One region of the Flavobacterium sp. B183 genome, then DNA from elsewhere that is predicted to be linked to it. Evidence: riboswitches for the same ligand, from Rfam matches in the RefSeq annotation. Region 1 holds a riboswitch; the other holds the start of a gene.

Region 1 (5,496 bases):
GAGAGACTACTGTTGGAAAAAATGTGGGATCGGTAACCTTATATGATTCTCCAACTTTTGGAAAAACGAACCGTAATCCAAATCATAAATATGCCATGCAGCCTTTGGTTTTAAAAATTGTAAATGCATCTGATTTTGGAGAATACACAGACGGTTTGAGACCAACGTATGAAAAATTAGAACGCATTATGAACTTAGGAGTTTTAGGAGATCCAAATGAACCGTTGTTGAGTGTGGCAATATCTCAAATAACAGGAATCAGCGCGAAAAAAGCAGGAGATGACAGTGGGGTAACGCTGAAAGCATTTACAGATGCTAAAGCAATGGACGGAATTAAAAATCAAATGTATATTGAAAAAGCTCCGGAAGGACTTTTACGAGCATTGAAATAAAAAAAAAAGGCTTTCATTTCTGAAAGCCTTTTTTTATGTCATAATCTAAACGAATTACAGGAATTAATCGTTGAAATAGAAACCGTTTGGTCCAACACCAACAGTTAATTCTTTTTGTAATGTTCCGCTTAAATTGTAGATGTAAGCTTTGCTGTTTGATTTAAAATCACCTCCGTCAGCAAGATATATACGATTATCGTTTACTGCAAATCCATATAAATAACCTACAGGAGAAGTTAAGATTGGTGTAGTAGAAGCTGTTGTAGCAGTAGTATTCATAACATAAACAGAACTTGAAGCAGTATAATAAATCTTACCATCTTCAATATCTAATTGACCAGCATTTCCTAAATTAGCAGGTAAAGCAATTTTGGAAACAGATTTGTCTGAAATTTTTACTTTTACAATTTCCCCGGCAGCACCGTAAGGTTTTCTAAGGATAAAAAGAACTCCGTTTTCTTCTTCAATTGAATCTGCATCTGAACCAATAGTAACAGTTTCTACTGTTTTGGTTGTAATGTTTACCACCAACAACTTGTCGCTGTTATTTGGCTCAGTGATGTATAGTTTTCCATTATCTAACACAATTCTGTTTCCTGTACCTTTCAATTCGATTTTAGATTCAACAGTATTTGTGCTTAGATTAATTACGGCAACATAATCGTCAATATTGGCGTTAGGGTTTTTTTCCGGGTCAGTGTAGCTAGGATAGGTATTAGCATTAGTTACATAAGCTTTACCATCCTTTACAACACCATAGCGAGGGTTAGCAAGTCCGGTGTCAATTTTTGCAATCAATTTAAAACTATAACGGTCTACTACATTAATAACATTTGATCCACCGGCAATAATATAAGCCTTGTCTCCGTCAAAAAAGATGTTTTGAAGATATTTTCCAACGAAATCACTGCTGTTTACTGTCTTGTAAACATCTTTTGTGAAAGTATTTAAATCGTCAGATATGAAAGAAACGGAGCCACCGTCAGTAAAGTTTCCTTCATTTAAGATGAAAACGCCATTATCATAAACTCCCTTAGGTCCGTCAGAGTCGTCATTAGAGCAAGAAACAAAAAGCGATGCGCTTAATGCTAATAGGAATAATCTAGTTAGTTTCATTATTTTAAAATTTAAAGTTTAAGTACAGGTTATAATTTCTTCCGGGCATAGGTCGGTATTCCAGACTTTGATAGAAGGTGTTCCAAACATTCAAAACCTGAATGCCTACTTTGAAAGAAGATAAAAGTTTAAAATCGTAGTCTACACCAATGTTCGAAACAGTGTAAGCCGATACGATTTTTTCGGGGTCATTGTCAGCTTGTGTGTACACAAATCCATTATACAGAAATTGATAATTGGCTGAAATGTTATTTCTTGAGTAAGCGATGGCAGCGGTTACTTTATGAAAAGGAACAAAAAACAATTGCTTTTTGGTTTCTACATTTTCTGAAATTGAATAGGCATACGTCGCATTTGCAGTCAGGTTGTTTTTGCCAAAACTCTTTTTCCAACTCAATAGTGTTTCGGCTCCGTAACTGTTTACTTTGTCTGTGTTTTGCGGTGACCAGATACCATTAGCTCCCGGGACCCATTGCAATAGATCTTTTATTTTGATATAATAAAAAGTCTGAGTCAAAGAGAAGTTCTTAATGGTGAAAACGTTTCCAATTTCGGCCTGATAAGAACTCTCCGGTTTTAAATTAGGATTTCCGCCTTGTTCCCAGTACAAATCATTGAAAGTTGGAATTCGGAAATTACGGGATACATTCAATTTTAAATTGTACAGTTTCCCAAATTGATAGGAGGAACCTGCGGAGAATAGAACGGGTGATTTGTAATTGTCTGTAAACTCTTTACGAACCCCAAATTCGTTTTTCCAGTCCGCAGAAATATCTTGTTTTATAAGTAAAGCAGCAGAACTTATTTCTCTAACATTATCACCAAAACCACTTCCGTATCCTTTAGTTCGGTTGTAGTCCAGGATACCATTTAGTTGTATCGATTCCAGTAATTGATAGCCTAAATCTGCCTTAGAGATGAAGTTTTCGGTCTTTCCATAAGTGTAAATATTGCTCGAATTGTCGGCATAATATTTATAGTTTTCGAAAATATAGGCTGTTTTTAAATTGGTTTTGAATCTGCCAAAATCACCATCATATTCCAATAAGTTCCGATTAAAACCATTTACATATTTACTTTTAGTTTCAGATTCCGAAACTAATGAGGTATTTCGGTCTGTGTTTGAGGTTTGGGTATATAGCTTTAAACTGTTTTTGTCGTTGATTTTATATCCTGCATTGGCACTTAGGGTAATAACATCATACTGACCGTTTTGATTCCAGCGCTGTTCGCCTTTCCAGTTGTATTGGTTCAGGTATTTATAATCGTTTGTAGAACTATTTTTAGAAAAACCAATCTGAGTACTCCATTTTTTATTGGAGATACTTGTTTTATAATTAATTCCGATCGTGTTGAAACTTCCGTAATCCAATCTTAAACTGTTTTCAAATTTATTGTAAAAAGCGAGATCCGTATTCAAGTGTACGGTTCCTCCAACGGCTCCGCTACCGTAAATAACACTTCCTCCTCCTGCTTTTACACTTATAGAATTATAATCGGATCCGGAAATGGTATTAAAATCAGTACTTCCGTTCATTTGAGAATTAATGTTGATTCCGTTCCAGATTACAGCCGTTTGCGATGATGTTGTACCTCTAAAAGCAACTGTAGAAAGCATTCCACGGCCGTACTCTTTAAAATAAATGGTCGAATTAAAGTTTAACAAATCCGTTAATAAGGCTTCATTTTTGCCAATAACAGAGTCATTTAGTTTTAAAACCGATTGTGAATTGGAGTATTTTTTAAGATTAGCGTCAGAAACGACAACTGTTTTAAGTTTCGTAATAGAATCGTTCTGCGCCACAGTAATCTGGCACAACAATAAGAAACAAAGAGCAAAAAGTTTTTTCAAAGTCATAATTTCTACACTCTTTTTCCCGAGAGCTCGATATTGATTATAAAGGCAGGTCTCCTGGCTTGCGTCTTGTTGTTTACCTTCCCATTCGTCAGCGCGAGCAGTGGTTTTGTAGTTAACAACAAGCATTCTTTTCAGAACAAAGCTTACAGTTGCGGGTACAGCTCAAGATTTATGACTTGATTCCCTTTTAATGTGTATGAATGAACACAACCTTAATTTTCTGCAAAGATAAAGTTAAAATTATTGAATTTTCAAATTTGTTTTCGTTTTGGAGAGGGATTCTGAACAAATGATAATTTAATTCACTATTTTAATAACCTGTCCGAACGCTACTTTATTGGTAAAAGCGTCTTTTAGTGGTAATCCGGACTGATGACATAAAATACTTCTGATCACACCCGCATGTGAGACAATGACTACAGGAGCTGTCTGGTTGAAAACATAATCTTCTAAAAACGTACCCACTCTTTCATGAAGTATTGTAAAAGACTCCCCATTTGGGACTTGTGTGGTGACAAAATCTTCCATCCAGGGATTAAGTTCTTCCGCAGGAATTGCATCCCAGTTTTTCAATTCCCAATCGCCAAAATTCATTTCCATTAAACGACCGTCCATAATAAAGGAAGCTGGTTTTATAGTATTCTGAATGTATTCTGCCAGCATAGTACAACGTTTCAAAGGACTTGAAAAGAGTAGGGCCTTAGGAGGTAATTGCGAGACAATATCCTTAAAGATTTCTTCGAATGGAACAGCCAAATCTACATCGGTCTGACCGTAGCAGATCCCTTTTTCGCAGGTTGTTTCGGTATGACGAACTAGATAAATTTCCATATCAGAAGAATGCTTAAATAGTAAATAACTTCACAAACCTGTTGCGTTGCTCCCAGGCAGTCACCCGTGTAACCATCAATCCATTTTTGGAAGTAGCGGGCTAAAAAATAACGCATGATGAATACCGGAATAATTGCCAAAAGAAATTCAGATTGAAAAAATGAAAGTACCAATAATGGAATTAGTCCGAAGAAGAACGAACCTGTAATTTCTTTCCAACTGTGTTTCTTAGCTATAGGCTTGCTTTTACTCGTCGCATCATCGCGGGAGTATTCATGTGTGAAAATAATTGATATTGCTGCAAGGCGACTTAAGGAATGGGCCGAAATGAATAAGAGGAAAATTAGAAAAATGTTAGTAGTAAAAAGTGAAATGGATTCTGAAAGCAGTTTGAATTTTAATAGAAATAGTAAAACTAAACCAATCGCTCCGTAAGCTCCAATCGCACTGTCTTTCATAATAAGCAGAATTTTTTCTTTGGTCCAGCCGCCTCCAAAACCATCACAAACATCAGCAAAACCATCTTCATGAAAAGCTCCGGTGGTTAATATTGAGGCGATAATAGCCAAAAGTACTGCGGTTTCAATAGAGAGAAAAAGCGAGAAAAGATAAAAAGCCAGAAAGGAAATGCTCCCAACAATCCAACCAATGAAAGGAAAATAACGTGTTGCCTTATTTAAATAGTCAGGATCATGATTGATGTTTTTAGGGCACGGGATTCTGGTGTAAAACATTAAACAGGTAAAGAAAATATGTAGTTCTTTTTTCATTTAAGATAATTGATTAAGGCAAAATTAAAGGATAAAATTGTAAACTGAGAGTGAAAACTATTTCCGGCTCACTCCCGCGCTTTCAAAACTGGCCATTTCATTCAGAAAAACTTCAGCTGATTTCAGAATTGGAAAGGCAATCGCGCAGCCTGTACCTTCTCCCAAGCGCAAATCCAGATTCAGAATAGGTTTTGCATTTAAATAATCTAATAATTTCTGATGGGCTTTCTCGGCGGAACAGTGACAGAAGACCGCATTTTTATGAATAGCAGGATTTATTTTTGAAGCGATTAAAAAGGCTGTACTACAAATAAATCCATCCACCAGAAGGAGCATATTGTTCTCAAAAGCAGTTAACATCCCGCTGGCAATTTGTATAATTTCAAAACCTCCAAAGTAGGCCAGCTGTTGTTTTAACTCGGCCGGACCGGTATAATTTTCAATAGCTTTTCGCAGTAAGTCTTGTTTTTGAAGTAATTTTTCATCTTCAACACCCGTTCCTTTTCCGACGCATTCTTCGATAGAGAAT
Region 2 (5,496 bases), 370 kb from region 1:
TTATATCAGCCATGGTTTTGCATTGGCCAGAATGGATCCGAAAGATTTAGAGGGAATAGCCGAAAAGATGGGAGCACTTGGAATAGGAGTCATTTCGACAGTGCCGATCGGAAAAACCATCATGCCCATTCCTACTTTAAAGAAGTATGGTGTGAAACTAATGACGGGTACCGACAGTATTGTCGACCACTGGATGCCTTTTGGAACCTGTGATATGCTGGAAAAAGCAAAATTATGTGCACAGCTTTATGGCTGGACAGACGAGTACAATTTGAGCCGTGCTTTGCATATCGCCACCACAAACGAGGTGTTGCCGCTTAACGATGCAGGTGTACGCGTATGGCCGGCAGCGGGGGATGATGCGCATTTTATTTTGGTAAAAGCAAGCTGTTCTGCCGAAGCGGTAGCTCGTTTGCCAAAAAGAGAAGGCGTGTTTTTTAAAGGTAAAATGATAGCAGGACAGATGACCGGCTTGTAAAAAAAATGAAAACGTATTTCTTACCGTCAATAAGCTGACCAGAAGAGATACAGTTGCCTGCAAAAGAATAATGGTTTGGATTTTATGTTTAATCTGAATTACAAGCATAAAAAAACAATCAGAACCACTAGGTTCTGATTGTTTTTTTATTTGAAATCGATATTAAATTTATGATGAGTTACCTCAGCATAAGAATTTAGCGTAATTTTTTTATATACTATTTACCATTTGATGTACATACTGCCCCAGGAGAATCCTGCTCCAAAAGCCGTAATAACAAGATTATCTCCTTTTTTGAAATCGTTTTTGAAATCCCAAAGACATAACGGGATGGTTGCCGCTGTAGTGTTACCGTATCTTTGAATGTTTACTTTAAACTTCTCAATAGGAATACCAACTTCTTCACTTACTGCCTGAATAATTCTCAAGTTAGCCTGATGAGGAATTACCCAGTCTACCATATCCGGAGTCAATGAAGCTTTTTCCATTAGTTCTTTCGAAGTACCGCTCATGTTTCTCACAGCGTGTTTAAAAACGGTTCTTCCTTCCTGATGTACAAAGTGCTGTTTGTTTTGAATGGTTTCTTCTGTTGTTGCCAAAAGAGAACCTCCGGCACGTACAGAAAGAAATTCAGCTCCTGTTCCATCTGTTCTGAAAATGTTTTGATGAATACCACGACCGTCTGTAGTAGGTTGTAAAAGTACAGCACCAGCGCCGTCGCCAAATAAAATACAGCTGTTTCGGTCTTCATAATTAACGATCGAACTCATTTTATCGGCACCAACTACGATAACATTTTTGTATCTGCCGCTTTCAATAAAGCTTGCGCCTACCGAAAGTGCGTATAAAAAACCACTGCAGGCAGCGTTAAGGTCAAATCCCCAGGCGCTTTTCAATCCTGCTTTTTCGCATACCAAACTGGCAGCGGGAGTAAGAATATGATCGGGTGTTGATGTTGCGAGTATTAAACAATCAATATCCAGAGGATTTATATCATAATTTTTTATTAAATCTTTAATGGCGAAAGAAGCCATATCTGAGGTTGCCAGTGTAGGGTCATCCAATATTCTTCTTTCTTTTATGCCTGTTCGAGAGGTAATCCACTCATCTGTTGTATCTATTCTTTTTTCTAAATCAGTATTGCTTAAAACCGTTTCCGGTACATATCCTCCAATAGCAATAATGGAAGCCTTTGTTGTATTCATTGAATTTTTTGTTTCTCTTTTAGTGTTCTTTTAATTTTGACTTTCGGCCCAAAACCTTTCTCCAGTCCATTTTACAAGAGTTTTTCGAAGAATATGTAGTACGAGGGGCATCTTCATTTACAGGGGCGCAATTTAACAAATATAAAGACGCAAAAATCTCGGGATTTGTTAATTTACTTTTAATATTTCTATTTCACTTCATTATTAATAAAATCAATTCCTGTTTTGAATGATTTTGTTTCAGTTCTTCAATGTTTATAAAAAAGCAATCCAACTGAACCTATTATTGGTCGCAAAAATGCTTTTTTGTTACGGGTAGGTTTAAAAAAGTGAAGAATATTTAAAACAGCATTCTTTTAATGAATGAATGAAATTTGGTCTCATTCATTGTCAAAAGTGTAATATGAACTAATTAACTCTTGTTTTTATAAAGATAATTCTATCTTTACGGCCAGATTAAGGTCTGTTTTTTCTTTAGAGAAAACAGTTAAAAGGGAATCAGGTGTAAATCCTGAACAGACCCGCTACTGTAAGTTCTGTAAAAGTCTTTAACGTTACTCATGCCATTGCCCCGCTTTGCGGGATGAGAAGGCTGTTTAAAGATGGAACAAGTCAGGAGACCTGCCGGAATCACATAGTTTAAGACTTTCGTGGAATAAAGTTGAACAACAATAAACGGACCTGTTATTTTGTAACGGGATCCTGCCTTATTGCTTTTTTGACGATCATATCCCGAAGTTTATTTAATTAAATCAGTGATGTGTAAGACCAGAAAATTACTTTTATTTCTTTTCGTATTGTTAGCTCCCGTCGTACTTCACTCGCAGACTACTAAGGACAGTCTGAGGGTTTTGAAAGAAGTACTGTTAAAAGCAAAACCTTATCAGGAAGTGATTCCCGTACAAAGCCTCTCAGGAGTACTGCTTGAAAACTTAGCCAGCCACAATGTTGCCGATGCACTTCGTTATTTTGCCGGAGTACAAATCAAGGATTACGGTGGTTTGGGCGGACTTAAAACGGTGGATGTACGCAACATGGGAACGCATCACGTGGGTGTTTTTTACGACGGAATTCAGTTAGGAAATGCACAGAACGGAGTTACAGATTTAGGAAAATACTCTCTCGATGATATGGAATCTCTCACCATGTATAATGGTCAGAAGAGTGAAATATTTCAGTCGGCTAAAGATTTTGCGGCAGCTTCTACTATCTATTTGCGCACCAAACGGCCTGTTTTTGAGAATAACAAAAAGACCAATTTCTTACTGCGTTATAAAACCATGTCCATCAATTACAATGACCTTTCTTTTAGATTGGAGCATAAATTAAGTGATAAAGTAAGTTGGAGCGCCAGTTCTGAATACATAAAATCTAATGGCGAATACAAATTCAGATACAAAAGAAACAATCTCGACGGTACTGTGGCTTATGATACCTCAGCCACGAGACACAATAGTGATATAGAAGCATTCCGTTTCGAGTCTGGTCTGTATGGGAAAATGAAGAACGGCACTTGGGATGCCAAAGTGTATTATTACGGTTCCGAAAGAGGAGCACCGGGAGCTATTGTAGAAAATAAGTTTTCGGATGGTTTTAGACAGTACGACAAGAATTTTTTTGCACAGGGTACTTTTATAAAAGATCTTAGCGAAAGATATAAATTTCAGGCTAAGGCAAAATATGCTTATGATTATACTCATTATGTAGCCAGAGACACCACCAGTGTACTGGGTGAAGTAGTTACCGAAGGTGCCCAATCTGACGATAGTTATTACCAACAGGAATATTATTTTTCAGCAGTCAATCTGTACAAGATTCTACCCACTTGGGACGTTTCGTTGTCAACTGATTTTCAGTACAACCGCCTTAATGCAACCAGAAAAGGGATAAAGACCCTGTTCTCTTATCCGGAGCGCTACACCGCTTTGTTTGCGCTGGCAAGTTCCTATAGACTGGATGGCTTTAAAGTTTTGGGCAGCGTTGTGGGAATGCACGTGCAGGAAGAAGTACGTTACAATGCCAAAGCTCCCGATAAAACAGAATTTACTCCTGCTATATTTTTGGGTTACACTCCTTTTAAAGCTTATGATTTTAATGTAAGAGCTTTTGCGAAACGTATGTTCCGAATGCCCACTTTTAATGATTTGTATTATACGATGGTCGGTTCCAGTACCTTAAGGCCCGAATACATGAATCAATATGACATTGGATTTACCTACAACATACCAGTAGAGAAAGGTTTCCTGGATCAGTTTTCTCTTCAGGTCGATGGATATTATACCAATACTAAAGATAAAATAATTGCTGCTCCAACCGGAAATTTATTCCGTTGGATGATGACTAATATCGGGCAGGTGAAAGGAAAGGGAATAGAGTCGGCTGTGGATATGAAAATGCATTTCGGCAAAGTAAATCTGACTACTCATTTAACCTATACGTATTCGGAGAGTCGAGATTACACCAAGTTTGCCGGTTTGGAATTATCCTCTTACGGAGATCAGATTCCTTACACACCCCGGCACAGCGGATCCGGAATATTAAATGCAGATTATAAGTCATGGAATTTTAACTACAGTTTTATATATGTAGGAAAACGCTACAACGGAAATGTAAACAATATCAAAATTAATGAAGTGCAGCCTTGGTACACCCATGATTTGGCGGTTCAGAAAATGTTCTCCTTTCATCAGTATAAAATAAAAGGAACGATCGAATTGAACAATGCCCTGAATCAGCAGTACGAAGTGATTTATAACTATCCGATGCCGGGCCGTACTTTAAAATTTATAATCAGTATTGCACTATGAAAAAGAGAAGTACCCAATTCCTGCTTAGTTTATTTGTTGCTCTTCTTTTGGTTTCCTGTAGAGAAGAAGAAACTATTTTTCCCTCTTCGGATAAAAGTGTAGCCGCACCCAGAAGCGATGGCAAAATAGAAGGATTTTATCTTTTAAACGAAGGTAATATGGGAATGAACCGTGCCAGTATTGACGTGTTCAATTACAGAACCGGGAATTATACCACCGATATTTACTCCGAACGCAATCCAACAGTAGTAAAAGAACTGGGGGATGTGGGTAATGATATAAAAATTTACGGGAATAAAGTGTATGCGGTGATCAACTGCTCCAATAAGGTTGAGGTAATCGACAAATGGTCCGCAAAACGAATCAAAAAAATAGACATTCCGAATTGCCGATATGTCACTTTCTACAAAAATAAAGCCTACGTAAGTTCGTATTCAGGCCCTGTTGCCATTGACCCAAATGCCGAAATTGGATTTGTAGCCGAAATAGATACCACATCCTTAGAAATAAAACGCAAAGTGACCGTTGGTTATCAGCCGGAACAAATGGTGGTACATAACGGAAAATTGTATGTAGCCAATTCAGGAGGTTACAAAGTACCTAATTATGACCGTACCGTATCTGTTATCGATCTTGAAACTTTTACCGAAATAAAAAAAATCGATGTGGGGATTAATCTTCATAGCATGCAGGTAGACAGCAGGGGGGATATTTATGTGAGTTCCAGAGGTGATTATTACAACACACCGTCTAATCTTTTTGTGATTGATACGAAGACGGATGAAAAGAAAATGCAGCTTGATATTCCCGTTTCAGCAACCTGTCTGGTCGATGATTTGCTCTATTATTACAGCGTTTCATGGAGCTATCTGACCAACAGTAATAAGGTTACGTACGGAATATTAGATACAAAGACCAAAAAAGTGATTAACGATAAAATCATTACAGACGGCACCGATAAGCATATCATGATTCCTTACGGTTTACAAGTAAATCCCGAAACGAA

The links. A riboswitch is a leader RNA that binds a small molecule or an ion and turns the genes downstream of it on or off. The one in region 1 is predicted to bind cobalamin.
Region 2: it holds a riboswitch for cobalamin, as region 1 does, so the genes downstream of both, M4I44_RS21215 (TonB-dependent receptor) here and M4I44_RS00465 (TonB-dependent siderophore receptor) in region 1, are expected to answer to the same signal.

Annotation. Positions count from the first base shown of each region.
Region 1 is NZ_CP097434.1:87,191-92,686, reverse strand. Features, by position in the region: gene M4I44_RS00475 (S41 family peptidase) at 1-392, shown strand, start outside; gene M4I44_RS00470 (YncE family protein) at 456-1,508, opposite strand; gene M4I44_RS00465 (TonB-dependent siderophore receptor) at 1,513-3,366, opposite strand; cobalamin riboswitch at 3,393-3,596, opposite strand; gene cobC (alpha-ribazole phosphatase) at 3,664-4,197, opposite strand; gene M4I44_RS00455 (adenosylcobinamide-GDP ribazoletransferase) at 4,182-4,967, opposite strand; gene cobT (nicotinate-nucleotide--dimethylbenzimidazole phosphoribosyltransferase) at 5,025-5,496, opposite strand, start outside.
Region 2 is NZ_CP097434.1:5,186,168-5,191,663, reverse strand. Features, by position in the region: gene M4I44_RS21225 (amidohydrolase) at 1-478, shown strand, start outside; gene M4I44_RS21220 (beta-ketoacyl-ACP synthase III) at 700-1,683, opposite strand; cobalamin riboswitch at 2,126-2,327, shown strand; gene M4I44_RS21215 (TonB-dependent receptor) at 2,442-4,490, shown strand; gene M4I44_RS21210 (YncE family protein) at 4,487-5,496, shown strand, end outside.